One region of the Nocardioides imazamoxiresistens genome, then DNA from elsewhere that is predicted to be linked to it. Evidence: riboswitches for the same ligand, from Rfam matches in the RefSeq annotation. Region 1 holds a riboswitch; the other holds the start of a gene.
The links. A riboswitch is a leader RNA that binds a small molecule or an ion and turns the genes downstream of it on or off. The one in region 1 is predicted to bind cobalamin.
Positions count from the first base shown of each region.

Region 1 (16,326 bases):
GCGGTGGGTCTTCCCGACCGCCCCGGCGCCCGAGGCCGAGGCCGGGACCGACGCTGCCGACGCCGTGCCCGGGCACCACCGCGACGGCACGCGGCTCGCCGCCTGAGACCGGTCGGTCCCGAGCCGCATGCACCTCCCGGCGCGCGGATACCGGGCACCTGCGACCTCCGGCCTGGCGCCGGGTCGGACCGGGCGTAGATGCCGGCGTTCCAGACCCAGGGGCGCCGGCATCGCTCGTCTCCGCGGCACCGCCCGCACGGGTGTGCCTGATGTGCGGGTCCTCCGGCAAGATGTGCCCGTGAACGACCCCGACACCCTGCGTCGCGCCGTGGCCGACGCTGCCCTCGCCATGCAGAACGAACGTGGCAGCCAGGAGACCATGCAGGTGGCGGCGGACGCCGCCCGCCACCTCGTCGCCGGCTGCCAGATCGCCGCCGTCTCGGTGCTCACCCGGTCGGCGTTCGAGAGCGTCATCACCTCCACCGACCCCGACGCCGCCATCTTCCTGCCCGGCGGCGCGACCGGCGCGCACGAGGCCGTGCAGGAGATCGACACCCTCCAGCACGAGCTGGAGGAGGGCCCCTGCCACGAGGCCATGCGCCGCGACGCGACCATCCACTGCGAGGACCTGGCCGTCGACACCCGCTGGACGCGCTGGTCCCCCGTCGCGCTCGAGCGGCTCGCCGTGCGCAGCGTCGTCAGCCACCCCCTGTCGGTGGGCGCCAAGGTGCTCGGTGCGCTCAAGGTCTACGGCGCCGAGCCGTCCGCCTTCACGCTCGACGACGTCGACCTCCTCGGCACCTTCGCCGTGCACATCAGCGTCGCCCTCGCCGCGAGCCGCGACCTCGAGCACCTGCACGACGCGCTCGACTCCCGCACCCTGATCGGCCAGGCCACCGGACTCATCATGGCCCGCTACGACCTCTCCGCCGACGCGGCGTTCGCCGCCCTGGCCCGCACCTCGCAGGAGACGAACACCAAGGTCCGCGACCTCGCCGACCAGCTGGTGCGCACCGGGCGGTTCCCGGCCGAGGGCCAGGCCCGGCGCAGCACCGGCTGAGGGGTCAGAAGGCGTACCGGACCCGGCAGCCGGGCAGCTCGGTCCCGATCAGCTCCAGCAGCTGGTCGAGCCAGCGCCGCTTCCACCGGGCGCGGTAGCGGACGTTCTCCTGCCCGCTGTGGCTGGTCTTGGACTCCTGCAGGTCGGGGCGCCACAGCAGCTCCTCGCCGCGCGGGTGCCACCCGAGGTTCACGTCGTGCAGCGCGGCGTTGTGGGTCAGCATGATCACCTCGCAGGCCAGCTGCGCCCTCGCGGCCGGGCCCAGCACGTCGGCGATCTCGCGGAGCAGCTCGCGCCACTCGTCGTGCCAGCCCTCGTGCAGCACCACGGGGCTGAAGTTGAGGTGGACCTCGTAGCCCGCCTCGACGAGGTCGTCCACGGCCGCGATGCGCTCCGCGACCGGCGAGGTGCGCAGGTCGAGCCGGCGCGACATCTGGCGGGGCATGAGGGAGAAGCGCACCCGGGTCCCGCCGCGCGGGTCCCACCCGAGCAGGTCGCGGTTGACGAACTTGGTGGCGAAGCTGGCCTTCGCGTGCGGCAGCCGGGCGTACAGCTCGACGAGGTCGCGCACGTTGTCGGAGATCAGGGCGTCGACGGAGCAGTCGCCGTTCTCCCCGAGGTCGTAGACCCAGTCGACGGGGTCGCACTGGTTCGGCTCCGGCTTGGGTCCCTGCCGCCCGGCGTGCCGCTCGAGATAGCCGAGGATCCGCTCGATGTTGACGAAGACGGTGACCGGGTTGGCGTACCCCTTGCGGCGCGGGACGTAGCAGTAGCTGCACGCCATCGCGCACCCGTTGGAGGTCGAGGGGGCGATGAAGTCGGCCGAGCGGCCGTTGGGCCGCGCCTGCAGGCTGCGCTTCTCCCCCAGCACCAGGACCTCGCGCTTGTTGCGCACCCAGGACTCGACGGACCCGGCGTTGCCGTAGAGGCCGGGGATGTCCTGGTGGCTCGGCACCACCACGCGCTCGGCGTCGGGGAACCGCTCGAGCACCTCCCGCCCGCGCGGCCAGCTCTCGACGTCGGGCTCGTGGTAGATCGTGCGGATCGAGAGCATCCGGTCGGCCGGGTCGCGGCGTGCCGCGACGCTCACCGGATGCCCGAGCGGGTCAGTCCCGCCACGAAGTAGCGCTGCAGCACGACGAACATGACCAGCAGCGGCAGGCTCGACAGCAGCGCCATGGCCATGATCCCGCCGTAGTCGTTGTCGTAGGCGGTCTGCAGCAGCCGCAGGGCGACCGGGAGGGTGTAGAGGTCGGGGTCGCGCAGCGTGATCAGCGGCCAGAGGAAGTCGTTCCACTGCGTCATGAAGGCCAGCAGCGTCATCACGGCGATCAGCGGCCGGGCGTTCGGCAGCACCACCCGCCGGAACGCACCGAACGTGCTGCACCCGTCCACCCGCGCCGCCTCGACCAGCTCGTCGGGGAACCCGACGAAGAACTGGCGGGCCAGGAAGAGGCCCAGCGCCGTCGAGGCCGACGGCAGGATCACCGCCCAGAAGAACCCCACCAGGCCCAGGCGCGCGACGAGCTCGAACTGCGGGATCATCACCACCTGCGTCGGCACCACGAGCGTGCCGAGCACCACGAGCAGCACCAGCCCGCGGCCGCGGAAGCGCAGCTTCGCCAGGGCGTACCCGCCCAGCAGGTTGACCGCGACCGACAGCAGGGTGGTCAGACCCGCGACGAGCAGGGCGTTGCCGAACCAGCGGGCGACCGGGAACCGGTCGAAGAGGCCGCGGAAGTTGTCGAGGGTCCACCGGCCCGACCACAGGCTGGCGCCGTCGTCGAGCAGCGCGTCGCGCGGGGTGAAGGCGATGACGACCATGGCCGCCAGCGGCAGCACGAACACCGCGCAGACCAGGACGCAGACGAGGAAGCGGACCGGACGCGACACCTCAGGCCTCCGTCCGGGTGCCGCGACGCAGCTGCAGCAGCGTCAGCAGCACCGTGATCACGAACAGCACGACGCCGACGGTCGCGCCGTAGCCGAAGTTGCGCGCCGGGCCGAAGCCCTCGTCGTAGGCGTAGGTGACCAGCATCGTCGTGGAGTAGCCGGGCCCGCCGTTCGTCATCACGTAGACGACGTCGAAGACCTGGAAGGACCAGATCAGGTTGACCAGGACCAGGAAGAAGGTCGTCGGGCGCAGCAGCGGCACGACCACCCGACGCGTGACCTGCCACGGCCCGGCGCCGTCGACGCGGGCGGCCTCGACCACCTGCGGGTCCACGTCCTGCAGGGCCGCGATGTAGACCACCATCGAGAACCCCACGCGCGACCACAGCGTCATCACCACGACCGAGGTCATCGCCAGCGCGCCGTCGGACTGCCAGGACACCGCCCCCAGCCCGAGGTCGGCGAGCACCCCGTTGACGATGCCGACCGACTCGTCGAAGAGCAGCAGGCCGACCAGCGAGGTCACCAGCGAGCTGACCACGATCGGCAGGTAGACGATGGTCCGGAACAGCCCGCGGCCCGGGAGCGCCTTGTCCATCAGCAGCGCGAGCCCCAGGCCCATCAGCACGCCGACCGGCACGGTGGCGACGGTGAAGATCGCCGTGTTGAGCAGCGCGCGCCAGAACACGTCGTCGGCGAGCAGCCGCGCGAAGTTGTCGAGACCGCTCCACGTGCCGCCGCCGAAGGACCGCTTGTCCTGGAACGCCATGAGGAACGCCCACACGAGCGGGCCGGCGAGGAAGACGCCGAGCAGCAGCAGGTTGGGCGCCAGCATCGCCCAGGCGACCCGCGCCTGACCGCGTGCTCCCGTCGAGCCGCGCGGTTCGGGCGCCGCGGCGCCGGGGGTGCCGGGGCCGGGCAGCTCCTCGAGCGCGGGGGCACTCACGAGGCCGCCCCGTCGTTGAGCGCCGCCGACGCGTCGACGCGGTCGGCGATGGCCCGCAGGGTCGCCGCGGCGGAGCGACCGCCGAGGAAGCACTCCTCGAGCTCGTTGGCCAGGTCGACGTTGACCTCGGCGAACGTCGGGGTGGTCACGTCGGCGACGTCGCGGTCCTCGATGGTCGTCACCTGGTCGGCGTAGACGCCCATGAGGTCGCCGCCCACGGCGAAGTCCAGGTCCTCGGCCGCCAGCGACTCGCGGGTCGGCAGGAGCACGGAGGCCTCGCAGAACTGCTGCATCGCCTCCGGCGAGGACAGGTAGACGAGCAGGTCGGCCGCCAGCTCCGGGTTGGCGGAGTCGCGGGTGGCGACGACCGCGTTCCCACCCAGCTCGCTGGCGCGCCGCTCGTCGCGGGGCTGGTAGGTCACCGCGTACTCGAACCGGTCGCCGATCGTCTCCGCGAAGGCCGGCACCAGGAAGTTGCCCGCGAAGAGCATCCCCAGGCGCCCGGCGGTGAACTGCGCGTCGGGGTAGGTGGGGCTCTTGGTCGACGTCGTGCCCGGCACCCACCCGTTCTCGAAGAACGACCGCGTGAACTCCAGCGCGCGCCGCCCGGCGTCGTCGTCGAGGGCGGCCGAGGTGAGCTCCTCGTCGTAGAGGTGGCCGCCGGCCATGAACAGCCAGGTCAGCCACCGGAACGCGCCGGCGGCCTGCCAGTTGACGGCGAAGGCCGAGCGGCCGTCGGGCGCGGCGTCGCGCACGCGGTCGGCGACGTCGCCGAACTCCTCCCACGACCAGGCGTCCTCGGGGCGGTCGGGCACCGAGGTGACGCCGGCGTCGCGCAGGACGTCGGGGCGGTAGACCAGCGCGGTGGTGTCGACGTGCTGGGGGATGCCGTAGCGCCGGCCGCCGAAGGTCACCGCCTCCATCAGCGCCGGGCGCACGTCCTGCGCCAGCTCGGCCAGCGGGTCGGTGACGTCGAGCAGCTGTCCGGTCGCCGCGTACAGGCCCATCGTCGGGTAGTCGACCCGGAAGACGTCGGGCGCGGTACCCGAGAGCAGCCCCGCGTCGACGCCCGTCGCGAAGTCGGCGAACGGCACGACGGTGAGGTCGACGGTGACGCCGCGCTCGGCGGCGAACTGCTCGCCCAGCCGTGCGTACACCTCGGTCTCCACGTCGGTGCCGTAGACCTGCATCGTGACGCGGTCGCGTCCGCCGCTGCTGGTGCTGGAGACCCGGCGCGTGAGGCCGGCGCACCCGCCCAGCGCTGCCGCGCCCAGCGCGGCACCACCCGCAGCGACCCCGCCCCGCAGGATCGTGCGCCGACCGATCCGCACGGGGGCTGGCATGGATCGGAGTCAAGCACACCGTTCACAACCGACGCCTCACCCCAAAGGGGCGGTGGCAGGGGTACGCACGGGCGTCGCGGCGTCAGCCGAGGCGCACGCCCGTCAGCTCCTCCGACACGTCCCACAGCCGGGCCGCGGCCGCGTCGTCGCGCAGCGGGCGCCACAGCCGCTGCGGTCCGGGCGGACCGCCGACGCGTCCGGGGCCCTGCGGACCGAAGAACGCGACGGCGCCCTGCGAGGTCGGGTCGCTGGTGGTCGCCGCCAGGAGGGCCGGCAGGGCCGCGCTCTCGGGCGTACCCGTCAGGCCACGCGCGGAGAGCCAGCGGATCAGCCGCACCCCGCGGGTGTCCTCCGCGCGACCCACCTCCGAGCGCGCGGCCAGCAGGCTGGTCGGCGCCACGCCGGGGTGGGCCAGCGTGCTGGTCACGCCCCACCCGCCCGCCGCGCTGCGGCGCGCGAGCTCGGCGGCGAACAGGCCGCAGGCGATCTTGGACTGCCGGTAGGCCGCCATCCCGTCGTAGTCGGCGGTCCACTGCAGGTCGTCCCAGTGCACGCTGCCGCTGCGGGCCGCGATGCTCGTCTGCGACGTCACGCGACCGCGTCCCTCCCGCAGCAGCGGCAGGAGCGCCGCGGTCAGGGCGAAGTGGCCCAGGTGGTTGGTGCCGAGCTGCAGCTCGAAGCCGTCGGCGGTCGTGCCGCGCTCGGGCGGCGTCATCAGCCCGGCGTTGTTGACGAGCAGGTGGAGCGGGCGCCCCTCGGTGACGAGACGCTCCCCCAGCGCGGCCACCGACGCCAGCGAGGCGAGGTCGAGGTCCTCGAGCCGGACGGTGGCGCTCGGCGCCTGCTCCCGGATCCGCGCGACCGCGGCCTCCCCCTTCGCGCGGTTGCGCACGGGCAGGACGACCTCGGCCCCCGCCCGCGCCAGCGCCGTCGCGATCCCCAGCCCGATGCCGTCGCTGCCGCCCGTCACCACGGCGCGCCTGCCCGTCTGGTCGGGGACCGCCACCTCGAACGTCCTCGGTGCCACTGTGCGCTCCTGCCCGGCTGCTCGCCCGTCGTCGTCCCCGGGCCGCTCCCGGGGACGACCCCAGCCTGCGACCTCCGGACGACGCGGACCACGGTCTGTCGATCCCTGGATGACGGCTCCCGGAGCGGGCAGCATGAGCGCATGATCGACCGACCCGGTCTCGCCGGCTTCCTGCGTCGACGTCGCGAGGCGCTGCAGCCCGAGGACGTCGGGCTGCCCCGGGGCGTGCGCCGGCGCACCCGCGGCCTGCGCCGCGAGGAGGTGGCCGCGCTGTGCCACATGTCGACCGACTACTACTCGCGTCTCGAGCAGGAGCGCGGCCCCCAGCCCTCCGAGCAGATGGTCGCGGCCATCGCGCAGGGCCTGCACCTCACCCACGACGAGCGCGACCACCTGTTCCGCCTGGCCGGGCACCGGCCGCCGCTGCGCGGCGCCAGCGGCGACCACGTCGGCCCCGGCATGCTGCGCATCCTCGACCGCCTCGTCGACACCCCCGCCGAGGTCGTGACCGAGCTCGGGGAGACGCTGCGCCAGACCCCGCTCGGGGTCGCTCTCGTGGGTGACCTGACCCGGTACACGGGGCCGGCGCGCAGCATCGGCTACCGGTGGTTCACCGATCCCGCCGCGCGGGACCTGCACCCGGTCGAGGACCACCACTTCTACTCGCGCATGTACGCCTCCGGCCTGCGCGGGGTGGTCGCGCGCCGGGGCCCCGGCTCCCACGCGGCCCGGCTCGCCGACCTGCTCCTCGAGCGCAGCCAGGAGTTCCGCGAACGGTGGGCGGAGCACGAGGTCGGGATCCGCCCCCGGCCGCTCAAGCGCTACGAGCACCCCGTGGTCGGCCGCCTCGAGCTGGCCTGCCAGGTCCTCCTCGACGCCGACGAGTCGCACCACCTGCTCGTCTACACCGCCGAGCCGGGCAGCGAGTCCCACGAGAAGCTGCGCCTGCTCGGCGTCGTGGGCGCTGCGGGCGCCGGGGCCTGACGCGGTCCACGCGGGGTCGAGCGGGGTCGGGCGCTCAGTCGCCCACGCGCTCCCCCGAGACGCCCTTGCCGCTGTTCCAGCCGTGCCAGCGGTCGACCTCGAGCACGGCGGTGACCCGCGGGCTCTCCTGGTCGGGGTAGTCCTGGCCCCGGTAGTGCCGGCTGATCCGGTTGATGTCCTCGAGACCCTCGTCGTCGCGCAGCTCGACGGCGCGGCCGACGACGGAGACGTGGACGTACCACGACGCCTCGTCGAGGACCGTCAGCGACAGCCGGGGGTCGCGGCGCAGGTGCTGCAGGCGGACCCGCGTGCTGTCCATGCTCAGCAGGATCCGGTCGTCGTCCTCGAGGAGGTACCAGGTCGCCACCGACACCGGGGCGCCGTCCTTGCGCAGCGTGGCGACCACCGCCGGGTTCGGCTTGTGCAGCAGCGCGCGCAGGTCGTCGGGGAAGGGCATCTCGGGCATCGGTTCCTCCTGGTTCGTCGCGGCGGGGACCTTCGCACGGTCCCTCCGGCCAGTGTGCTGGGCGGCGGAAGACGCGACCGCTCCCCCACCCGCGGACGGGTGGAGGAGCGGTCGGGCGCTGCGGCTGTGCCGGCGGGTCTCAGCCGGCGGCGGGCGCCAGCTCGTTCGGCGTCACGTCGAGCTCGGTGCTGGCGAGCACCTCGCCCGTGGTCAGGTCGACCGCGTGCACGGAGTCGCTCGCGGGCTCGGTCACGTACGCGACGTCGCCGGCGACGGTGATGGCCGGGTGCGGGTCCTGCCACTCGGCCGGGCCCTCCCAGGCCTCGACGACCTCGAAGGAGTCGGTCAGCTCGCCGGTCGCGGGGTCGATCACGTGGATGGCGCCGTCGGTGCCGAGGAGGTACGCGAGGTCGCCGGGGCCGCGCACGACGTCGCGGAAGGTGTAGCCCACGCCCTCGGGCAGGTCGACGACCTCGTAGGTCCCGGCCTCGGTGTCGATGAGCGTCACCGCGTTCAGCAGGTAGCCCTCGGCGTCCGGGTCGTTCTTGTAGTCGCCGACGACGAGCGGGCTGGTCTCGCTGACGTAGGCGTTGCCCATGCGGCCGTAGGGCTCGTCCGGGGCGTCGAGCTTGGTGATCTCGCCGTCCTGGTAGACGAGCGCGCCGTCCTCGCAGCCGAAGACGACGGCCTCGCCCTGCGCGGTGCCCTCGCCGTGCACGCCGGGGCACTCGTCGCTCTGGGCGACGACCTCGCCCGCGGCGTCGCGGACCTCGATGCCGGAGCGGCCGTCGGCGTTGCCGACGGTGGTGAGGAAGGTGCCGTCCTCGAGCACGACGGAGACGCCGTGGTGGGCCTCGACGCCCTCGACCGTCTCGGTCTCCGGCAGCTCGCCGGCGGCGACCGCGTCGGTCAGGTCGGCGGTCTCGAAGATGGTCGAGTCGCTGGTCCCGTCGGCGTACAGCACCGTCTTGCCGCCGTGGCGCACGACGTGACCGGCGGTGTCGGCCTCGAAGACGAGGTCGGTCAGCGCGGCGCCCTCCTCGGTGCCGGCGCCGGTGTCGAGGACCTGGAAGCCCTCGCTGGTGGTGACCATGACGTGGCGGTCGTCGCCGGCGGCGTTGAGGCGGGTGAACTCCTCGGAGTCGAAGTCGCCGACGACCTCGAGGGTCTCGCCGTCGAGCACGAGGATGCCGCCTTCGTAGGCGACGGCGAGGCGCGGGCCGGGCGACGCCGGCGAGCTCGTGGAGCCGCTCGTGGCGACGTCCGTGGCGTTCTCGTCGGCCTCGCCGGAGGAGCAGGCCGCCAGCGTCGTGAGCGCACCGAGCGCGATCGCCGTGACGCTGAGGCGGAGGGGGTGGGAGTGGCGCAAGGTCTCTTCCTTCTGGTGGGTGGTGGTGGCCCTCATGCGGACAGGCCGTCGGTGATGCGCTCGGTGTTGACGCGCATCATGGTGAGGTAGTCGGGGGCACCGCCGTCGGGTGCCGTGAGCGACTCGGTGAACAGCTCGACGACGTCGACGTGGACGTCGGCCTCGCTGGCGAGCGCCTGGACGAGCCGGTCGGGCGAGGACGACTCGGCGAAGATGGTGGGCACGCCGGTCTCCTCGACGGCACCGACGAGGTCGGCGAGGTCGGAGGCGGACGGCGCCGCCAGGGTCGTGCCGCCGGGGATCACGGCGCCGACGACCTCGAAGTCGAAGCGATCGGCGAGGTAGCCGAAGACGTGGTGGTTGGTGACCAGGGCGCGACGCTCGGCGGGGATGGACGCGAAGGACTCCGTCATCTCGGCGTCGACCTGCTCCACCTCGGCGCGGTAGTCGGCGGCCTGCTCCTCGACCACGCCGGCGTCGACGCCGTCGAGGTCCGCGAGCACCGGGGCGAGCGCGTCGACGACGTCGAGGACGCGGGCGGGGTCGGTCCAGAAGTGGGAGTCGGGGGTGCCGGCCGCGTCGCCCTCGGCGTACTCGAGGACCTCGATCACGTCGCCCGCCACGAAGGTCGGCACGTCCTCGTCGGCCGCGGCGTCGAGGTGCTGCTGCAGCCCCTCCTCCAGACCGAGGCCGTTCGAGACCACCAGGTCGGCCGAGCGCAGCCGGGCCGCCTCCTGCGCCGAGATCTCGAACGAGTGCGGGTCGGCGTCCGGCTTCATCAGCGTCATCACCTCGACCTCGTCGCCGACCAGGTTCTCGACGACGTCGCCCAGGATGTTGGTCGAGACGACGACGAGGGGGCCGTCGTCGGAGCCGCCGACCGCGCAGGCGCTCAGCGAGCCGGCGGCGACGAGCGCCGCGGCAGCGAGGGTGGTGGCTCGGGTGATGGCTCGGGTAGTGGCAGGGCGGCGCACGTCAGCGTCCCGTCTCGGCGGTGAACGCCGGCTCGTCGAAGGTCTCGAAGGTGCGGGCGACGCGGGCGCCGTCGGCGAAGTCGATCTCGAACAGGCGCCGCTCGACGGGCCCGCTCAGGTACGCCCGCTGCTGGTCCGCCAGCAGCGCCGGCGCGCGGCCCCCGGCGACCGACGTGGCGACCAGCGGGTCGGTCTCGGCGAGCACCGCACCGTCCTCGCCGTCCATCACGAGCACGCGCCCGTCCGCGGTGAGCGCGAGCAGGTGCTGCTCGGCGTCGTCGACGGCCGTCACCGACACCAGCGGCTCGGGGGCGGGCAGCAGCGTCCACGAGCGCTCGCGGGTGTCGAGCAGCCAGATGCCCTCCTCCCCGGCCAGGGCCGCGACGGTGGGGCGGCCCTCGCGGTTGTCGAGGTCGCTCGCCGCGGGCGCGGTGGTGCCGTCGGGGTACGGGACCCGCTCGACGACCAGCTCCTCGTCCTGCACGTGGGCCAGGAGCGCGCCGTCGGCGCAGCCGAGGACCGCGCCGACGCGGGTGGTGATCGTGCCGGCCGGGTCCACGCACGCCTCGGTGAGGCCGGTCGGCTCGCCGTCGGAGGTGTACGCATCCACCTCGCCGTCACCGGTCGTGACCAGCGCGAAGGACCCGACGGGCACGACCAGCCCGGCGTGCGCGCCGACGTCGAGGCGGAACCGCTCGTCGATCTCGCCCTTCGACAGCTGCTCGGTGTCGAGGAGCACCGCCTCGCCGGATTCCGGGAAGAACAGGCCGGTGCCGCCGGTCGTGGAGAGGTTCGTGGTCGCGACCGTGGCCGTGCCGCCGCCCTCGACGGCGCCCAGCAGCTGCGGGTCGGCGCGGTAGTAGTGGAAGTGGTCCACGTGGTCCCAGGTCCACCGGCCGCTGTCGACGATCTCGACACCGGCGTCGGTCTGCGCGAAGAGGTAGCGCCCGTCGGTGGTCATCGCGGTCGGCGCGCCGATCTCGCCGAGGTCGGTGACGCTCTCGTCGAGCAGGTCGAGGTGGCTGACCGCGCCCGACGGCGCGATGGTGGTCAGCCCGAGCTGCGGCTCGGAGACCTCGGCGGCGCCGGCGACGGCGCCGTGGCCGTCGCCGCCCGTGTCCGAGGCGTCCGAGGCGGCGGCGTCCTGCGCCTCCTCGGGCTCGGAGGAGCAGGCGGCCAGCGTGAGGGCGAGGACGCTGACGACGGCCAGGCTGGGGATGCGGGAGCGCACGGAGGTCCTTTCGGTGCGGTCGGGGGCGGGCGGAAGAGGGGCGGGGAGAAGGACGGCTCAGGCCGGCGAGCCGGCCCGCTCGGCGGTGGCGGCGACCGGCTCGGGCGTCGTCGCGCTCGGCGGCACCACGCCCCGGTGCTCGTGGGGTCGGCGCCACGAGCGGATGCCGTCGAGGGCCGAGCGCAGGAGCCACGAGACGCACGCGATGGCGATGGCCGAGCCCGCCACGGACGCGCCGGCGGCGGTCGCCGCGTGCCACGAGACGAGCAGCCCGACGAGGACGGCCAGCACGCCCAGCGCCGCGGCGAGGGCCATCCGCGTGGGGATCCGCGCGGTCCAGTGCTGGGCCGCGACGGCCGGCGCGAGCAGCAGACCGACGACCAGCAGCGAGCCGACGGCCTGGTAGGAGGCGACGACGGCGAGCGTGACGAGGCCGACCAGGGCCGCCTGGGCCACGCGGGGCGCCAGGCCCAGCACGGACGCGATCCGCGGGTCGACGGCCAGCGCGACGAGCGAGCGGTGGGCCAGCGCGGCGACGAGCAGCCCGAGGGCGGCGGCGCCGGCGAGGAGCACGAGGTCGAGCGGCGCGATCGCCAGGATGTCGCCGAAGAGGATGGCGGTCGCGTCGGTGGCGAAGCTGCCGGAGTGCGACACGATGATGACGCCGAGGGCGAGCATCGCGACGAACAGCAGGCCGATGCTGGTGTCGTAGGACAGCCGGCCGCGCCGCTGCAGGACGCCGATGCCCAGGCTCATCGCGACGGCGCTGACCGCCCCGCCCAGCATCGCCGGCCAGCCGAGGACGGTGGCGAGCGCGACGCCCGGGAGCATCCCGTGCGCCAGCGCCTCCCCCAGGAAGGCCATGCCGCGCACGACCACCCAGGTGCCGACGACGCCGCACAGGACGGCGACGAGGCTGCCGCCGAGCAGGGCGCGCTGGAGCAGCTCGAGCGAGAACGGCTCGAGGAGCGCGTCGTGGAGGAAGGTCACGGCGGAGGACGCTAGACGGAAATGGGAATGATTATCAAACTGAGTTACGGTGCTCCGGTGATCGACGCCCCCGCCGCCTCCCCCCGCACACCCGACGTCGCGCCGACCGTCGCGCGACTGCGCGACGTGCACGTCGTCTTCGGCCTCCGCCCGGCCCTGTGCGGCGTCGACGTCGACGTCCGGGCGGGCGAGGTGCTGGCGGTCGCCGGGCCCAACGGCGCGGGCAAGTCGACGCTCCTCGAGGTGCTGGCGGGCACCCGCGTACCGACCGGTGGCACCCGTTCCACCGGCGCCGCGACCGCCTTCGTGCCCCAGCGGGCCGCCGTGCCCGACAGCCTGCCGATCACGGTGCGCGACGTCGTGACCCTCGGCGCCTGGGGCCGCCTCGGGCCCTGGCGTCGCCTCGACGCGACGGCCCGCGCGGCCGTGGAGGAGGCGCTGGGCCGGATGGGGGTCGCGGACCTCGCCCGCAAGCCGTACGCCTCCCTGTCCGGCGGTCAGCGGCAGCGGGCCCTGCTGGCCCAGGGCCTCGCGCGCGGCGCGGACCTGCTGCTGCTGGACGAACCGACGACGGGGCTCGACCGGGCCAGCGGTGACGCCATACGGGTCGCCGTGCGCGACGAGGCCGGGCGCGGGGTCGCGGTGGTCTGCGTGTCGCACGACCCGGTCGTGCTCGCGGAGGCCGACCGCGTGCTGCACCTCGAGGACGGCCGGGTGGCCACGCGCTAGGGTGGCGCCGCTGGTTCGCCCCGGCACCCGGTCGGCGGCGAGGCAAGAGGGAACCCGGTGCGAGACCGGGACTGCCCCGCAGCGGTGAGCGGGAACGACCGCCGTCATGAAGCACTGGGACCACAGGCCCTGGGAAGCGACGGCCAGTAGGGACACGCCGGCCCCCGAGCCGGTGCGTACGCCCGCGAGTCCGAAGACCTGCCAGCACCCCGCGCAGCGCCGTGCTCGCGGGTGGTCGGATGCCTCGAGGGCGGGCTCCACGACACGTCGGACCAGCGGTACGCGCGCGTGCGCCGTGGCGGTCCGGGTGCGCGTTCCTCCTCGTGGCGACGGCCTTCACCAGCTGTCCGAGGAAGAGACTCTGATGACGCACCGCACCCCCCGCCGCTCCCCCCGCCCCACCGCGGCCGGCGCCCTGGCGCTCGTGGCCGTGGCCGCCCTGACCGCCTGCTCCCCCGGCGGCTCCGGCTCCACCGACGCATCCGACGAGGCGCGGCTGCGCTTCGCGTACGCGTTCACACCGACCACCGCGCTGTCGCCGTACTCCGACGACGCCACCACCGCCTATGCCGCCGGCGCCACCGAGACCCTCGTCCGGCTCGACCCGGCCGGCCTGCCGGAGCCGTCGCTGGCGACCCGCTGGGAGCAGGTCGACCCGACCACCTGGCGCTTCGAGCTGCGCGACGACGTCGTCTTCCACGACGGCACGCCGATGACCGTCGAGACCGTCGTGGCCGCGCTCGACGCGGCCGCCGCGGCCGAGCCCGCTCCCCGCGCGCTGGCGGGCGGCACGATCGACGCCCGGGCCGACGGCGACGGCGCCGTGCTCGTCGCGACCGCGGAGCCCGACCCGGTCCTGGTGCAGCGCCTGACCTCGCCCGAGCTCGTGGTGCTCGCGCCCGACGCGTACGCCGACCCGGCCCGGCCGACGCCGGTGGGCACCGGGACCGGGCCGTACGAGATCACCGACACCGACCTGTCCACGAGCATGACGCTCGAGGCGAACCCGGACTACTGGGCGGGCACGCCCGCGCTCGACGGTGTCGACGTCACCTTCGTCGGCGACGCGGGCGCACGGCTGCAGTCGTTCCGCTCCGGGCAGGTCGACCTCGCGCAGGCGCTGCCCGCCGCGCAGCTCGACCAGATCGACGACGACCAGCTGCTGGCGGTGCCGCTGCCACGCACCGTCAGCCTGCACCTCACGCAGACCTCCCCCGTGCTCGCCGACCCGGGCCAGCGCGAGCTGGTGCGCGCGGCCGTGGCCGAGCTCGACCTCGCGGGCACCATCTACGCCGGGCGTGCCGAGCCGGCCGGCGGGCTGTTCAACGCCGCGGTCTCCGCGTGGGCGCAGGACCGGGACGAGCCCGCGTACCCCGACGCCGCCGCGGTGGCGGAGGCCGGGCCGCTGCGGCTGGCCACGTTCACCGACCGACCGGAGCTGCCCGAGATGGCCACCGCGATCGCCGACGCCCTGCGCGCCACCGGCTTCGAGGTCGAGGTCGTCGCCCGGCCCTACGACGAGATGGAGGCCGACTACCTCGACGGCGCCTACGACCTCGTCGTCATGAGCCGCTCGTACGGCCAGGACACGGCCGACCCGGTCGGCTACCTGCAGGCCGACTTCTCCTGCGGGGGCACCTACAACCTCAGCCGCTCCTGCGACCCCGACCTCGACGCCGAGCTCGCGGCGGCCCAGACCCTCGCCGACCCCGACGAGCGCGCGGCCGCCGCCGTCGCGGTCGAGCAGCAGGTGCTCGCCGACGTCTGGGCGGTGCCGCTCGTGCACGACGCCACCCAGTTCGGCTTCGAGGGCGTCACCGACCTCGCGGCCGACCCGTTCGAGCGCGCCGTCGTCACGCACACCACGAGCGTGCAGCGCTGAGGACGCAGGCGCTGGCGCGCTGGAGCGACGTCCGGCTCGCCACCCCCGACGGCACCCGCCTGCTCGGCCCGCTCGACCTGGAGGTCGCTCCGGGCGAGCGGGTCGCTCTGGTGGGTCCGTCCGGGGCCGGCAAGAGCCTCACCGCCCGGCTCGCCTGCCTCCCGGCGCCGGCCGGGCTGCGGCTCAGCGGCACCGTCACGGTGGCCGGGCGCTCGGGCCTGCTCGCCCAGGAGTCCGCGACCGCGCTCGACCCCAACGTGCGGGTCGGGCGCCAGCTCGCGCTGGCCGCACGACGCTCCCACCGCGGTCGCACCGCCGTCCGCGCCGCCGTGGCCGAGGTCCTCGACGAGCTCGGTCTGGACGCCGCCACGGCCGACCGGCACCCGACCCTGCTCTCGGGCGGCCAGCGCCAGCGCGCGGCCCTGGCGCTGGCGCTGCTCGCCGGCCCGGACCTCCTCGTCGCCGACGAGCCGACCTCGGCCCTCGACCCCGTCACGGCCGCGACCGTGGTCGACGCCGTGCGTCGCGCGCTCGAGCGCCGGGGGGCCGGGCTGCTGCTGGTGACGCACGACCCCGACGTGGCCGCCGGCCTGTGCGACCGCGTCGTGCACCTGCACGACGGTCTCGTGGTCCCCGCGCCCGCTTCTCCGGCCGCGCCGGACCGGGTCGGCCGGGCCGGCCGGGTCGGCCGGGCCGGCCGGGTCGGCCGGGCCGGCCGGGTCGGCCGGGTCGGCGCGGCGACCGCGAGCGCCGGGGTCGACGGGCTGCTGCGCTGGGACGGCGTGACCCGCACCTGGCCCCGGCCGGGACGCGCGCCCGCCGGCGTCAGCGACGTCACCGTCGCGGTGCGGCCCGGCGAGCACACGGTCGTGCTGGGCGCCTCCGGGGCGGGCAAGTCGACGCTCGTGCGCCTGGCCGAGGGCCGCGAGCAGCCCGTCGCGGGACGGGTCGTGGTCGGCGGCCGCGACCTCGCGGCCCGCGCGCGCGGGCGCCGCGTCTCCCCACCCCTCCTGCAGTCGGTGCCCCAGGACGCGGGCGGCTCGCTGACGCCGTGGCGCACCGTCGGGCAGCTCCTCGACGAGGCCCGCCGGCTCGCGCCCGACGCCCCCACGACCGCCGAGCTGAACGATGTCGCCCACCTGGACCCGGCCTGGTCCGACCGGCTCCCCGGCACGCTCTCCGGCGGGCAGCGCCAGCGCGTGGCGATCGCCCGGGCGCTGGCCGCCGACCCCCGCGTCCTCCTCGGCGACGAGATGCTGAGCGCCCTCGACGTGCCGCTGCGCGCCGCGCTGGCCGCGGGGCTGCGGGCGTACGCCGACGACCGCGGCACCACGCTCGTGCTGACCACCCACGACCTGCGCACGGCGCGCCACGTGGCCCGACGCGTCGTGGTGCTCGCGAACGGCGTGGTCGTCGACGACGGGCCGGCCGC
Region 1 is NZ_JAVYII010000009.1:82,824-99,149, forward strand. It holds gene RDV89_RS17905 (GtrA family protein) at 1-106, shown strand, start outside; gene RDV89_RS17910 (GAF and ANTAR domain-containing protein) at 299-1,060, shown strand; gene RDV89_RS17915 (spore photoproduct lyase family protein) at 1,065-2,150, opposite strand; gene RDV89_RS17920 (carbohydrate ABC transporter permease) at 2,147-2,953, opposite strand; gene RDV89_RS17925 (carbohydrate ABC transporter permease) at 2,955-3,899, opposite strand; gene RDV89_RS17930 (ABC transporter substrate-binding protein) at 3,896-5,242, opposite strand; gene RDV89_RS17935 (SDR family oxidoreductase) at 5,325-6,269, opposite strand; gene RDV89_RS17940 (helix-turn-helix transcriptional regulator) at 6,411-7,253, shown strand; gene RDV89_RS17945 (PPOX class F420-dependent oxidoreductase) at 7,288-7,719, opposite strand; gene aztD (zinc metallochaperone AztD) at 7,859-9,124, opposite strand; gene aztC (zinc ABC transporter substrate-binding protein AztC) at 9,121-10,062, opposite strand; gene RDV89_RS17960 (ABC transporter) at 10,064-11,293, opposite strand; gene aztB (zinc ABC transporter permease AztB) at 11,351-12,283, opposite strand; gene aztA (zinc ABC transporter ATP-binding protein AztA) at 12,341-13,012, shown strand; cobalamin riboswitch at 13,022-13,218, shown strand; gene RDV89_RS17975 (ABC transporter substrate-binding protein) at 13,377-14,894, shown strand; gene RDV89_RS17980 (ABC transporter ATP-binding protein) at 14,972-16,326, shown strand, end outside.

Region 2 (13,350 bases), on a different contig from region 1:
CTTCGTCGTCGGCGGCGACGGCTCGATGCGCGGCGCCCACGTCATCTCCGAGGAGTGCCGGCGCCGGGGCCTGGAGATCGCCGTCGTCGGCGTGCCCAAGACGATCGACAACGACATCCCCCACATCGGCCAGAGCTTCGGCTTCCAGACCGCGTTCGCCCGGGCCGCGCAGTCGATCACCGCCGCGAAGGTCGAGGCGCAGGCCGCGGTCAACGGGGTCGGGATCGTGCAGACGATGGGTCGCCACGCCGGCTTCATCGCCTGCTACTCCGCGCTCGCCGCGCAGACCGCGAACTTCGTGCTGATCCCCGAGGTGCCGTTCACCCTCGACGGCGAGAACGGGCTGCTGGCCCACCTGCGCCGCCGGGTCGCCGACCGCGGGTACGCCGTCGTCGTGGTCGCCGAGGGCGTCGGCCCGCACCTGCAGGAGGGCGCCGGCGACGCGACCGACGCGTCGGGCAACGCGATCCTGGGCGACCCCGGGCGCTACCTGCGCGACCGGATCCGCGCCGACTTCGCCGAGCACGGCGAGGAGGCGACCCTGCGCTTCTTCGACCCCGGCTACCTGATCCGCTCGGTGCCCGCCGACCCGGCCGACGCCGTCTACTGCTCGCGCCTGGCTCAGACCGCGGTGCACGCCGCCATGTCGGGGCGCACCGACATGGTCGTCGGGCGACGCCGTCACCGCTTCGTCAACGTGCCGATCGGCGCGGTCGTGCAGCGCTCCCACAACGTCTCCCCCGACGGCGACCTGTGGCTCTCGGTGCTCGAGTCGACGGCCCAGCCGCGCTCGATGGTCTGAGCGCGGCCGTCAGGTCCGTCAGGGCCGTCAGGGCTGCTCGGGCCGTCGCCGCTCCAGGCGCTTCGCCGCGAGCGGGACGCCCTCGACCAGGTGGGAGTCCACCAGGGCGTCGACGTCGTCCGCACCCAGGCGGGCGTACCAGCTGTCGTCCGGCTGCACGCACACCACCGGCGCGTGGTTGCAGGGGAACAGGCAGCCGGTCTGGGTGACCAGCACGTCGTCGTCGCCGAGGTCGCGGGCGCGCAGCGCACGACCCAGGGCCTCCGCGGTGGCGTCGGCGCCCTGCGCCGAGCAGCGCGGCCCGCGGCAGACCAGGACGTGGTGCCGGTGCCCGGGCACGTCCTCCCAGGCCGCGGAGGTCAGCGGCGCCTCGGCGCCGTGGATCGGTCGGGTCACGTCGAGGACTCCCAGCTCGAGGTCGGACTCGTGGCGCAGCAGCGTGGTGGCGACGGCGACGACGGGACGGTGCCCCGAGGTCTCGCCGCGCTCGCGCCACCAGTGCCCGGCGATGCGGCGCAGCCACGAGTTGGCGGGCGCCAGCGTGCCGAGGCTGACGCCGAGCAGCACGACGCGCTCGACGCCCTCGTCGGCGAGACGTGTCAGGGCGGCGGAGAGGGACGGATCGCCGACCTGGAGGTACGCCACCTGCGCCCCCAGCGCGTCGGCCATCGCGGCCATCCGCCCCGCGTGGCTGGCCTCGCGCACGGACATGCCGACGAGCAGGCGCACCTCCCCCGGCGGCAGGTCCGGCACGGGTGGCACGGGCGGCACGGCGGCGGTCACCGGCCCCACCACCGCACGCGCACCCGGCCGTCGACCTCGGTGACGTCGACGCGGACGCCCCACACCCGCGCAACCAGGTCGGGCGTCAGCACGTCGGCGGCGGGGCCGGCGGCCACGACGCGTCCGGCGTCGAGGACGACGAGCCGGTCGCAGTGCGCGGCGGCCAGGTCGAGGTCGTGCAGCGCGGCCACCGCGGTCACCCCGAGGGCCCGGACCCGGGCGAGCAGGTCGAGCTGGTGACCGAGGTCGAGGTGGTTGGTCGGCTCGTCGAGCAGCAGCACCTCGGGCTCCTGGGCCACGGCGCGGGCGAGGTGGACCCGCTGCCGCTCGCCGCCCGAGAGGGTCGGCCAGGCCCGGTCGGCGAGGTGGTCCACGTCGGTGAACCGCATGGCCCCGCCCACCGTCGCGTCGTCGTCGACGGGGGCCGCGAACCGTCCCCGGTGCGGGGTGCGGCCGAGGGCGACGACGTCGCGCACCCGCAGGTCGAGGCCGGTCTCCGCGTGCTGCTCCACGAGCGCGACCCGGCGGGCCCGGGCGCCGGCCCGCAGGGCGTGGAGGTCGTCGTCGCCGATGCGGACCGTGCCCGCCGACGGTCGCCGCAGCCCGGCGAGCAGGTGCAGCAGCGTGGTCTTGCCCGAGCCGTTGGGCCCGAGCAGCCCGGTCACGGTGCCGACCGGGGCGTCCAGGGCCGCGTCGGCCAAGACGGTGCGCCGCTGCGCACCGCGTCCGACGTGCCAGGTCAGGCCCTCCGCGCGCAGGGCCGCGCCGCCGCTCGTGTCGCCCGTGCCGCTCACGCCATGCTCCGGCGTCGCGAGCGGTGCAGCAGCCACACGAACAGCGGCGTGCCGACGATGCCGGTGACGACGCTGATCGGGATCTCCGTGCCGTCCACGAGCGTGCGGGCGCCGGTGTCGGCCCAGACCAGCAGCACGGCGCCGGCCACCGCGGTCGTCGGCAGCAGCGCCCGGTGGCCGGGCCCCACGACCATCCGGGCCACGTGCGGCACCACGAGCCCGACGAAGCCGATCGCGCCGACGTGGGCGACGAGCACCGAGACGACGAGCGCGGAGCCCGCCAGCAGCAGCCAGCGCAGGCGGGTCACGTCGACGCCGAGGCTGCGCGCGCCCGTCTCGCCGAACGCGAAGGCGTCGAGGCTGCCGGCGCAGGCCAGCACCACCACGACCGTGACGAGCGCCGTGCCCACGAGCACGGCGACGTCGTCGGTGCGCACCCGCGCGATCGAGCCGAGCGTCCAGCGCATCACGCGGTCGGCCGAGTGCGAGTCGCCGTGCACCATCACCAGGAACGAGGTGTAGGCGGCGGCCGCCTGGCCCACCGCGACGCCCGCGAGGACGGTGCGGGTCGGGTCGAGCGTGCCGCCGCGCCCGACGGCGAGGAGCAGCACCAGCACCAGCGCGCCCAGGGCCCCGAGGAACGACGCGAGCGCCAGCGCGGCGGAGCCGACGAGCCCGCCGACGCCGATCCCGAGCACGATGACCGAGACGGCGCCGACGGCCGCGCCGCCGGAGATGCCGAGCAGGTAGGGGTCCGCGAGGTCGTTGCGCGTCAGCGACTGCAACACCGCGCCGACGAGCGCCAGCACGGTGCCGCAGGCCGCGGCCGCCAGCACCCGCGGCATCCGCAGCTGCCACACGATCTGGTCCTCGGCGAGCGTGACGCCGTGCTCGCCCAGACCGAGGCGCCGCGCGACGACGGCCACGACGCGGTCGGCCGGGACGTCCACGGAGCCGCGGCCCAGGGCGTACGTCATCGTCGCGGCGAGCACGAGCAGGCCGACGACGAGGACGGGCGCCGCCGCAGGTCGTCGCAACCCGGTCAGCCCTGCGCGCCGAGGGCCTCGAGGCCCTCGGCCAGGGTCGCGGCGCCCTCGGCGAGGCGTACGCCCGGGGTCGAGGCCGAGTAGGGCACCGTGACGTACGCGCCCTCGCGCACGGCACGCAGCTCGCTCAGCACCGGGTCGGCCTCGAGGAACGCGATCTTCTCCTCGGCCGACGACCACGAGGCGTCGGCGAGCGCGATCACGTCGGGGTCGGCGGCGACGACGTCCTCCCACGGCACCTCGGACCAGTTGCCCTCGACGTCGGCGAAGACGTTCTCGGCGCCGGTCGCCTCGACGACCAGCTGCGGGCCACCGTCGCCGGCGCCGGCCAGGGCGGCGTCCTCGCCGGAGTCGAACCAGAACACCCGGGTGCCCGCGCCGACCGCGGCGGCCTCGAGGTCCGTCAGCGTCTGCTCCTGGGTGGCGCGCAGCTCGGCGGCGCGCTCTGGCACGCCGAAGACGTCGCCGACGGCCTCCACCTCCGACCAGACCGAGTCCCAGCTGGTGGCGGCCACGTCGGAGGCGTCGGGGCAGCCGAACGGCGAGAGGTAGGACGCGACGCCGCCCTCGGCGAGCTCGTCCTGCGAGCCGGCCACCTCGTCGCCGAACGCGGAGACGTAGGAGGCGTAGACGAAGTCGGGCGAGGCGCCGAGCAGCTCCTCCCGGCTCGGGTAGGTCGCTGCGAGCACGGGCACCTCGTCGTACGCCGCGGCGTGGGCGTCCGCGACCTGGTCGTCGAGGTAGGCCGTGCCGGCCATCCGGTCCTCGAGCCCGAGGGCCAGGAGGACCTCGGTGGCGCCCTGGTTGAGGGTGACGGCGGCCTCGGGCGGTGCCTCGAGGGTGGTGGTGAAGCCGCAGGCGGTGACCTCGACGGGGAACAGGTCGGGGTCGCCCGCGGCGGCGCGGTCCTCGGCGGCGGGGGCGCCCGCGCAACCGGCGAGCAGGACCCCGCAGGCGAGCGCGGCGGTCAGGGGCAGGGCGGGACGCAGGGTGGGGCGAGCACGGGTGGACATGGCCATCCTTCGTGTCGTGGCTCGGTCGCGGAGCCATGCGGACGTGTGACGCGACCGTCCGTGGCGGACGAGCGCGGCCAGCAGGTCTTCGGACTCGGGATCGACCGGACGGAGCGCCTTCCCAGGAGCTGCGCTCCCAGTGGCTGCACGTGTGCGTGCCCCGCCCGTCACCCTCACCGCTGCGCGTCAGTCCCGGATTCGCACCGGGTTCCCTGGCTCGTGGTGAGCACGACTGGCAGGGGGAACCTAGCAGTAACCTCGCCCGCCGTGAACGCCCTTCGAGATGCGGACCCCGACCACCACGCGTACCCCGCCGAGGTGCGGGCCGCCGTCTACCGCGTCATCGGCGAGCGGCGCGACATGCGCCGCTTCGTGCCCGGAGCCACCGTCGACGAGGACGTGCTGGCCCGGCTGCTCGCCGCCGCCCACGCCGGGCCCAGCGTCGGGCTGATGCAGCCGTGGCGCTTCGTGCGGGTGGTCTCCCCCGCCCTGCGCGAGCAGGTGCACGCCCTGGTCGACGCGGAGCGTCACGCGACCGCGGCCGCCCTCGACGAGCGCGCCGCGGAGTTCCTGCGGCTCAAGGTGGAGGGCATCCGCGAGTGCGCCGAGCTGCTGGTCGTGGCGCTGCGCGAGGGCCGCGAGCCGCACGTGTTCGGCCGCCGCACGATGCCCCACATGGACCTGGCCTCCGTGGCCTGCGCGATCCAGAACCTCTGGCTCGCCGCGCGGGCCGAGGGCCTCGGCATGGGCTGGGTCTCGCTGTTCGTGCCCGACGACCTCGCGGCGCTGCTCGGCATGCCCGCGGGGGCCGAGCCGGTGGCCGTGCTGTGCCTCGGCCCGGTGCCGGCCTTCCCCGACCGCCCGAGCCTGGAGATCGACGGCTGGACCCGTGCGCGCCCACTCGCGGACTTCGTCACCGAGGACGGTTGGTAGGGTCCGTGCGCCAGTCGACCCCCGAGGGGTCAGGGAACCCGGTGCGACTCCGGGACTGACGCGCAGCGGTGAGGGCGACGGGTCGGGGCACGTCCGCGTGCCGCCACTGGGAGCCCGCTCCCGGGAAGGTCCCCGGCCCGGACGACCCCGAGTCCGAAGACCTGCTGGCACCCGGTGGCAGCCGCCACCTGGTCGAGCAGGGGCCCCGCGCACGGGCCCCCGGACCGAGCGAGGACGCATGACCCGCACGCGCACCGACCTGTGCCCCGGCGTGAGCCGGCCCTGGCCCGCCGAGGACGGCGGGCTGGTGCGCCTGCGGCTGGTCGGCGGCGCCGTGAGCGTCGGGGAGGTACGCGCGCTGCTGGGCGTCGCGGCGGCCCACGGCGACGGCGACCTGCACCTGACGCGCCGCGCCAACCTGCAGCTGCGCGCCCTGCCGCTGACCGGGACCGGGGCGCTGCGCCAGGACGTGGCGGGCGCGATCGCGCACACCGGCCTGCTGCCCTCCCCCAGCCACGAGCTGGTCCGCAACGTGCTCGTCTCGCCGCTGACCGGGATCACCGGCGGGCGCCTCGACCTGCGTCCCACCGCCCGCGAGCTGGACCGGGCGTTGTGCGCCGACCCGGCGTTGGCCGGCCTGTCCGCCCGCTTCCTGATGGTGCTCGACGACGGGCGCGGCGACGTCCTCGACCGGTCCGCCGACGTGGCGCTGACCGTGCTCGACGACGCGACCGTGCAGCTGCGCCGGGGCGACGGGCACTGGCAGCCGCCGGTGCCGGTCGCCGAGGCCGTGCCCGCGCTGCTCGAGGTGGCCCGCGCGTTCGTCGTCGCCCGCGGCGACGGCCCCGAGGCGCCCTGGCACGTCGACGAGCTCACCACCCCGCTGGACCTGCCGACCGCGCCACGCGACCCGCGGGTGCCCGCGGCGGCCGAGCCCCCGGCGTACGGCCTCGTGCGCGGCGAGAGCCCCGACGCCCCCGACCTGCGCCACGTCCCCGTGCCCGACGGGGTGCTCGGCGCGGCGCTGGCCACCGAGCTGCTCGACGGCCTGGCCGACGAGGCGCCGCTCGTCGTGACGCCGTGGCGCTCGCTGCTCGTGCCGGTCGTCCCCGCGGCGGCCACCGGCGGGCTGCAGGCGCCGACGCGGCGCTACGCCTACGAGGGCGACGGGCAGGCCATCTACGTCGACTCGTTCGCGATGATCCGCGCCGAGTCCGACCTGCGCCACGTGCCCGCGGACGCCGAGAAGGTCGTCGTGCGGATGGTGCACGGCACCGGGCAGACCGACCTCGCGCCGCAGGTCGTCGTCTCGCCCGACCTGGTCGGGGCGGCCCGCGCCGCGCTGCGGGCCGGCGCGCCGATCATCACCGACGCCCACATGGTCGCCTCGGGCGTCACCCGCACCCGGCTGCCCGCCGACAACGAGGTGCTGTGCGCGCTGCGCGACCCCCGCGTCGCCGACCTCGCCCGCGCCTGGGGCACCACCCGCTCGGCGGCCGCGCTCTCGCTGCTGGCCGACCGGGTCGCCGGCGCGGTGGTCGCGATCGGCAACGCGCCGACCGCGCTGTTCCACCTGCTCGAGCTGCTCGCCGACGGCTGCCCGCCGCCCGCCGCGATCGTGGGCTGCCCGGTCGGGTTCGTCGGGGCGGCGGAGTCCAAGGAGGCGCTGGCGGAGTACGCCGAGGCGCACGGCGTCCCGTACCTCACCGTCCACGGCCGCCGCGGCGGCTCGGCGATGACGGCATCGGCGCTCAACGCGATCGCGCAGGAGGCGGAGTGAGCACGCAGCCCGAGCCGGCCGAGCCCACCGAGCCCACCGCGGGCCGGTTCTACGGCGTCGGCGTCGGCCCCGGCGACCCCGAGCTGATCACCCGCAAGGGCGCCCGGCTGATCGCGGCGGCCGACGTGGTGGCGTACCACGCCGGGCGCGGCAAGACGTCCAACGCGCGCCGGATCGCGGCCGACCTGATCCCCGCCGGGGCCGTCGAGGAGGAGCTGGTCTACCCCGTCACGACGGGCACCACCGACCACCCGGGCGGCTACGCGGGCGCGATGGCGGACTTCTACCTCGCGTCGGCGCAGCGGCTGGCCGCGCACCTGGAGGCCGGGCGCGACGTCGTGCTGCTCTCCGAGGGCGACCCGATGTTCTACGGGTCGTACATGTACATGCACGACGCCCTCGCCGAGCGGTTCACCACCGAGGTCGTGCCCGGCGTGCCGGCCTTCGCGGCCGCGACGGCGACCATCGCGGCGCCGCTGGTGCGCCAGACCGACGTGCTGACGATCCTGCCCGGCACCCTGCCGGAGACCGAGCTCGCGCGACGCCTCGCCGACACCGACGGCGCGATCATCATGAAGCTCGGGCGTCGGTTCCCGGCGGTACGCCGCGCGCTGGCCGCCGCGGGCCGCCTCGAGCACGCCGTCTACGTCGAGCGGGCCTCGATGAGCTCCGAGCGGCACCTGCGCGTCGTCGACGTGGACGCGGACTCGGTGCCGTACTTCTCGCTGATCGTCGTCGCCGGCGACTCGCTGCAGGGACTCGGGCGGCGAGAGGCCGCCGGGGCGCCGGCTGCACCTGCCTCCTCGGCGGCCTCCGCGGCGGTGGTCGACGCGCCCGCCGAGGTCGTCGTCGTGGGGCTGGGGCCCGGGCCGGAGGCGTGGCTGACGCCGGAGGCGAGCGCCGAGCTCGCGGCGGTCGACCACGTGGTGGGGTATGCCCCGTACGTCAAGCGGGTGCCGCACCGCGAGGGCCTGACGCGGCACGCGAGCGGCAACACGGTCGAGGTGGACCGGGGCCGGCTGGCGCTCGACCTGGCGCGCCGCGGCGAGCGGGTCGCCGTGGTCTCCGGCGGCGACGCCGGCGTGTTCGGGATGGCGACCGCGGTCTTCGAGGCGCAGGTCGCCGCGGCGGCCGACGACGTGGCGTACGCCGACGTGCCCGTGCGCGTCGTGCCGGGCGTCTCGGCCGTGCAGGCCGTGGCCGCGCGCGCCGGCGCCCCGATCGGCGGCGACTTCGCCGTGATGTCGCTGAGCGACCGGCTCAAGCCGTGGGAGGTCGTCGAACGACGGCTGCGGGCGGTGGCCGACGGCGACCTCGTGCTCGCGCTCTACAACCCCCGTTCGGCCAGCCGGCCCGACCAGCTGGGCGACGCGCTCGAGGTCCTGCTGGAGGTGCGCTCCCCCGCGACCGTGGTGGTCGTCGGCCGCGACGTCGGGCGGGCGGAGGAGTCGCTCGTCGTGACCACCCTGGGGGCGCTCGACCCGACGACGGTGGACATGAAGTGCCTGCTCGTCGTCGGCGCCTCGTCGACCCGCGTCGACCACGGACGGGTCTGGACGCCGCGCAGCGTGGGGTGAGATCCGGCCCGTGCCGGCCGGGTCGGATTGGTGGGTGCGGCCGGGCGAGGGCGCCCCGGACCCGCCGCCAGCCGGACCCTGTGCCGTTTCGCTCGACCTCTGCCCCGTTCACACAGGGTCTAGGTCGAGCGTTACCCGGTGAACCGGGTAATCCAGAGGCCCGGACACACCGACGCCCGCCCGGCCGAGGGGGCCGGGCGGGCGTGGGGCGTACGCCGGGGGCGTCAGGCGACGTCGACCTCGGTGGTGACGTCGATGTTGCCCTTCGTGGCGTGGGTGTAGGGGCAGATCGTGTGGCCGACCTCGACCGCGCGCTCCGCGTCGGCCTGCGAGACGCCGCCGCCGAACTCGACGATCAGCTTGACGGCCAGGCCGAAGCCGACGTCCTCGCGGGGGCCGATGCCGACCTCGGCGGTCACGGCCACGTCCTGCAGCTCGATGCCGTGCTGCTTCGCGCCGGCCTTGAGCGCGCCGAGGAAGCAGGCCGCGTAGCCCGCGGCGAAGAGCTTCTCCGGGTCGACGCCGCCGCCGGCACCACCGAGCTCCTTCGGCGGGATCAGGTCGACCTCGAGCGAGCCGTCGGAGGTGCGGGCGTGGCCCTGGCGGCCCTCGCCGGTCGCGGTGGCGGACGCCGTGTACTTGATCTCGGTGGGCATCGCGATCTCCTTCCGGGAGATGTAGAGTGACTAGTACGTCTACATCAGAGTGGCAGGTCCCGACGACCAACACAAGCCCGGTATCCAGGAAGGCGGAGCACCATGACGGCGACCACGACGCGCACGAGCCCGGTGCGCTCCCGCATCCTGACGGCCGCGCGGCGCCGCTTCTACGTCGACGGCATCCGCGCGGTCAGCGCCGACCGGCTGATCGCGGACGCCGAGGTCTCGAAGATGACCTTCTACCGCCACTTCCGCTCCAAGGACGACCTCGTCGTGGCCTACCTCGGCGAGTTCGTCACCGAGGAGCGCGCGGCGATGGCCGAGTCGCGCGCCGCCCACGCGGGCGACCCCGCCGCGGTGCTGCGCGCCTACGCCGAGCGGATCGGCACGCTGAGCTGCGTCGAGGGGTTCCGCGGCTGCGCCTTCCTCAACGCCGCGGCGGAGTACGCCGACCCCACCCACCCCGTGCGCGGCGTCGTGCAGACCCACCGCGCCTGGCTGCGCGGCGAGCTGGCCGACCTGCTGATCGAGCTCGGTGTGAGCGCCGGTCGGGCGGAGCGGGCCGCGGACGAGCTGCAGATGCTGCGCGACGGCGCGATGGTCGCCGGCACCCTCGACGGCCGACCGACCGAGGCCGCGGCCTCGCTGGTCGCGGCGGGCGAGGCGGTCGTGCGGGCCGCCCTCAGGCCCGGCGCTTGAGCGAGCGGTCGCGCTCGGAGTCGTAGAGGTACGACTCCCCCGCGCCCGCCGCGGACGGCCCGGCCAGGGCGCGACCCACGAGGATGACGGCGGCCTGGCGCAGCCCGGCCGCCTCGACCGCGTCCGCGACGTCGCCGAGCGTGCCGCGCAGCACGAGCTCCTCGGGCTGCGAGGCGCGGTGCACGACCGCGACCGGGCAGTCGGCGCCGTACGCCTGCGCCAGCGAGGCCGCCAGCTCCCGCGTGCGGGTGATCGCCAGGTGCAGCACCAGGGTGGCCCCGGTCGCCGCGAACGCCTCGAGCGACTCCCCGCCCGGCATCGCGGTCGAGCGCGCCTGGGTGCGGGTCAGCACGACGGACTGGGCGACGAGCGGCACCGTGAGCTCGCGGCCCACGACGGCGGCAGCGGCGGCGTACGCCGGCACCCCCGGCGTGACGTCCCACGTCACCCCCGCCGCGTCGAGGCGCCGGGTCTGCTCGAAGAGCGCGGAGTACAGCGACGGGTCGCCGGAGGTCAGCCGCACGACCTCGGCGCGGGCCCGGGAGGAGTCGACGAGCTCGGCCGTGATGGCGTCGAGGTCGAGGTCCTGCGTGTCGACGCGGCGGGCGTCGGCGCGGCAGTGGCCCAGCACCTCGGCGTCGAGGTACGTGCCCGGGTAGAGCACCACGTCGGCGGCGGCGAGCATCCGCGCCGCGCGCAGGGTGATGAGGTCGGCCGCGCCGGGGCCGGCCCCGACGAAGTGCACGGTCACGGGGTCTCCTCGGAGGACGTCGCGGGTCGGGTCCAGCTCCACTGGGTCACGGCGCGGGCGGGGGTGAACCCGCGGAAGCCGCCGATCGGCGTGGCCGTCTCGACGGAGAGCCGCACGAGCTCTCCCCCGTGCTCGGCGTGGCAGGCGGCCAGCAGCGCCTCGGTCTCGATCGTGACGCCGTGCACGACGAGCCGACCGCCCGGGACGAGCGCGGCCCGGCAGGCGTCGAGGACGCCGTCGCGGGTCGCGCCACCGCCGACGAACACCGCGTCGGGGCGCTCGAGGTCGCCGAGGGCGGCGAGGGCGGCGGGCGCGGCGCCGGTGACGACCCGCAGGTCCGGTACGCCCAGTCGCCCGGCGTTGCGGCGCACCCGGGCCGCGCGGGTGGCGTCGACCTCGACCGCCACCGTGCGGCAGGCGGGATGGGCGCGCATCCACTCGATGCCGACGCTGCCGGCGCCGGCGCCGACGTCCCACAGCAGCGCGCCGGGCGCGGGGGCCAGGCGGGCGAGGGCGGCGGCACGCACGTCGCGCTTGGTCAGCTGGCCGTCGTGCTCGAACGCGTCGTCGGGCAGGCCGGCGGCCCAGGACACCACCACCGGGGCGTCCGCGCGGGCATCGAGCGCCACGACGTTGAGCCGTGGGAACGCCGGCGGCTCGTCCGCCCAGGCGGCGGCGGTGCCCTCGACGCGGGACTCGTCGGCGGCGCCGAGGTCGCCGAGCACGGTCAGCGTGCTGGCGCCCCAGCCGCTCATGGCGAGCAGGGCGGCGAGGTCGGCGGGGGTGGTGGCGTCGGAGGAGAGCACGAGCACCCGGCGCCCGGGCGCGAGCTCGCGCAGCACGCGGCGCACGTCGCGGGCCACGGCGCTGACGACGACGAGCGACTCGGTCGGCCACCCCATCCGGGCGCCGGCCAGGGCGACCGAGGAGACCGCGGGCTCGACCCGCACGGCGTCGGCACCGGCGACCTCGGCCAGCGTGGTGCCGACCCCGGAGAGCAGCGGGTCCCCGGAGGCGAGCGCGACGACCGCGCGGCCGGCGTACCGCTCCAGCAGCTCCGGCAGTCCGGCCCGCAGCGGCGAGGGCCACGCGACCCGCTCCTGGCCGGCCGCGTCGGGCACGAGCGCGAGGTGGCGGGCGCCGCCGAGCAGCACCTCGGCGCCCCGGACGGTCGCGCGGTGCCGTTCGGGCAGCCCGGGCCAGCCGTCGGCGCCGATGCCGACGACGGTGATCACGGGCGCACCAGCAGGGGCAGCACGTTCTCCTCCAGCATCGGCGCGAGCGGCAGGCCCGCCGGCGGCGCGGCCGGGTCGACCCAGCGGACCTCGGCGATCTCCGCGGCCGCGGCGGGCTCGCCGTCGGTGGTCGCGGTGAAGACGGTCGAGTGCAGGCTGGCGCCCGGCTCGTTCGCGGCCGCGCCCTCGAAGACCCCCAGCAGGGCGAGGTCGCGCAGCTCGACGCCGATCTCCTCCGCGATCTCGCGCACCGCGGTCTGCTCGGGCGTCTCGCCCGCCTCGATCTTGCCGCCGGGCAGCATGAAGCGCTCGGTGCCGCGCTTGCGGACGGTCAGCACGCGGCCGTCGGCGTCCTGCAGGCACACCGCGGCGACGACGAAGTGGAGGGGCACGACGGGCAGGCTAGCGAAGCGCGTCGACGACCTCGCGCACGGTCGCGACGAGCACGTCGAGGCCGGGTTGCTCGACCGGGAAGTGCCCGCAGCCCTCCAGCGGCACCAGCCGCGTCGGCGCCCCGGTGACGCGGTCGAGGAACCGCACGCCCAGCTCGATCGGGGTCCAGGTGTCGGCGGCGGGGTGGGCGAGCGTGACGGGGCAGGCGGAGTACGCCTCCGGCGCGGGCGCCACGTGGCGGAACCAGCTGGCCAGCAGCCCGAGCGGGACCCGCGTCGCCCCGCCGAGGGGGTCCGTGGCGCACAGCCGCGACAGCTCGGGTTCGCGGCTCATCCGGCCCAGGTCGGCGACCCAGCCGACGGGCACCCGCAGGTGGCCCAGCGGACTGCGGCCGGCGCACCCGGCGAGCAGCCACGGGGCGTACCGACCCATCGGGCCGAAGCGGGCGGCCGCGGCCCGGGCGTCGGGGTCGGCGGTGTCGAGCAGGCAGGTCGCGACGACGTGGTCGACGAGACCGGTGCGGGCGGCGACCTCGTAGGCCAGCATCCCGCCCATGCTCGCGCCCAGCAGGACCAGCGGACGCGGGTCGGTGCGCTTCTCCTCCCGCACCAGGTCGCAGAGCAGGTCGATCCAGTCGTCGTAGCGGACGGCGCCGGGGCGCGGCTCGACGGTGCGGCCGTAGAGGGGCAGGTCGGGGAAGACCACCTCGACGTCGTCGCGGGCCGCGAGCGCGGCGTACGGCCACAGCGCCCCGACGTGGCCTCCCGCCCCGTGGATCCCCAGCACCCGCGGCGCCCCCGGTCGCGGCGCCCGGGCGACGTGCACCCGCCGGCCGCGCCAGTCGAACCAGGTGGTCGTGGGCACGGGGCACCCGTCCAGCGGCAG
Region 2 is NZ_JAVYII010000006.1:123,450-136,799, reverse strand. It holds gene RDV89_RS14420 (ATP-dependent 6-phosphofructokinase) at 1-802, shown strand, start outside; gene RDV89_RS14415 ((2Fe-2S) ferredoxin domain-containing protein) at 830-1,585, opposite strand; gene RDV89_RS14410 (ABC transporter ATP-binding protein) at 1,582-2,379, opposite strand; gene RDV89_RS14405 (FecCD family ABC transporter permease) at 2,376-3,356, opposite strand; gene RDV89_RS14400 (ABC transporter substrate-binding protein) at 3,422-4,438, opposite strand; cobalamin riboswitch at 4,501-4,690, opposite strand; gene bluB (5,6-dimethylbenzimidazole synthase) at 4,706-5,371, shown strand; cobalamin riboswitch at 5,366-5,554, shown strand; gene RDV89_RS20250 (precorrin-8X methylmutase) at 5,610-7,151, shown strand; gene RDV89_RS14385 (precorrin-2 C(20)-methyltransferase) at 7,148-8,728, shown strand; gene RDV89_RS14380 (organic hydroperoxide resistance protein) at 8,953-9,384, opposite strand; gene RDV89_RS14375 (TetR/AcrR family transcriptional regulator) at 9,487-10,086, shown strand; gene RDV89_RS14370 (cobalt-precorrin-4/precorrin-4 C(11)-methyltransferase) at 10,070-10,837, opposite strand; gene cbiE (precorrin-6y C5,15-methyltransferase (decarboxylating) subunit CbiE) at 10,834-12,072, opposite strand; gene RDV89_RS14360 (NUDIX hydrolase) at 12,069-12,464, opposite strand; gene RDV89_RS14355 (alpha/beta hydrolase) at 12,475-13,350, opposite strand, start outside.
Region 2: it holds a riboswitch for cobalamin, as region 1 does, so the genes downstream of both, RDV89_RS14400 (ABC transporter substrate-binding protein) here and RDV89_RS17975 (ABC transporter substrate-binding protein) in region 1, are expected to answer to the same signal.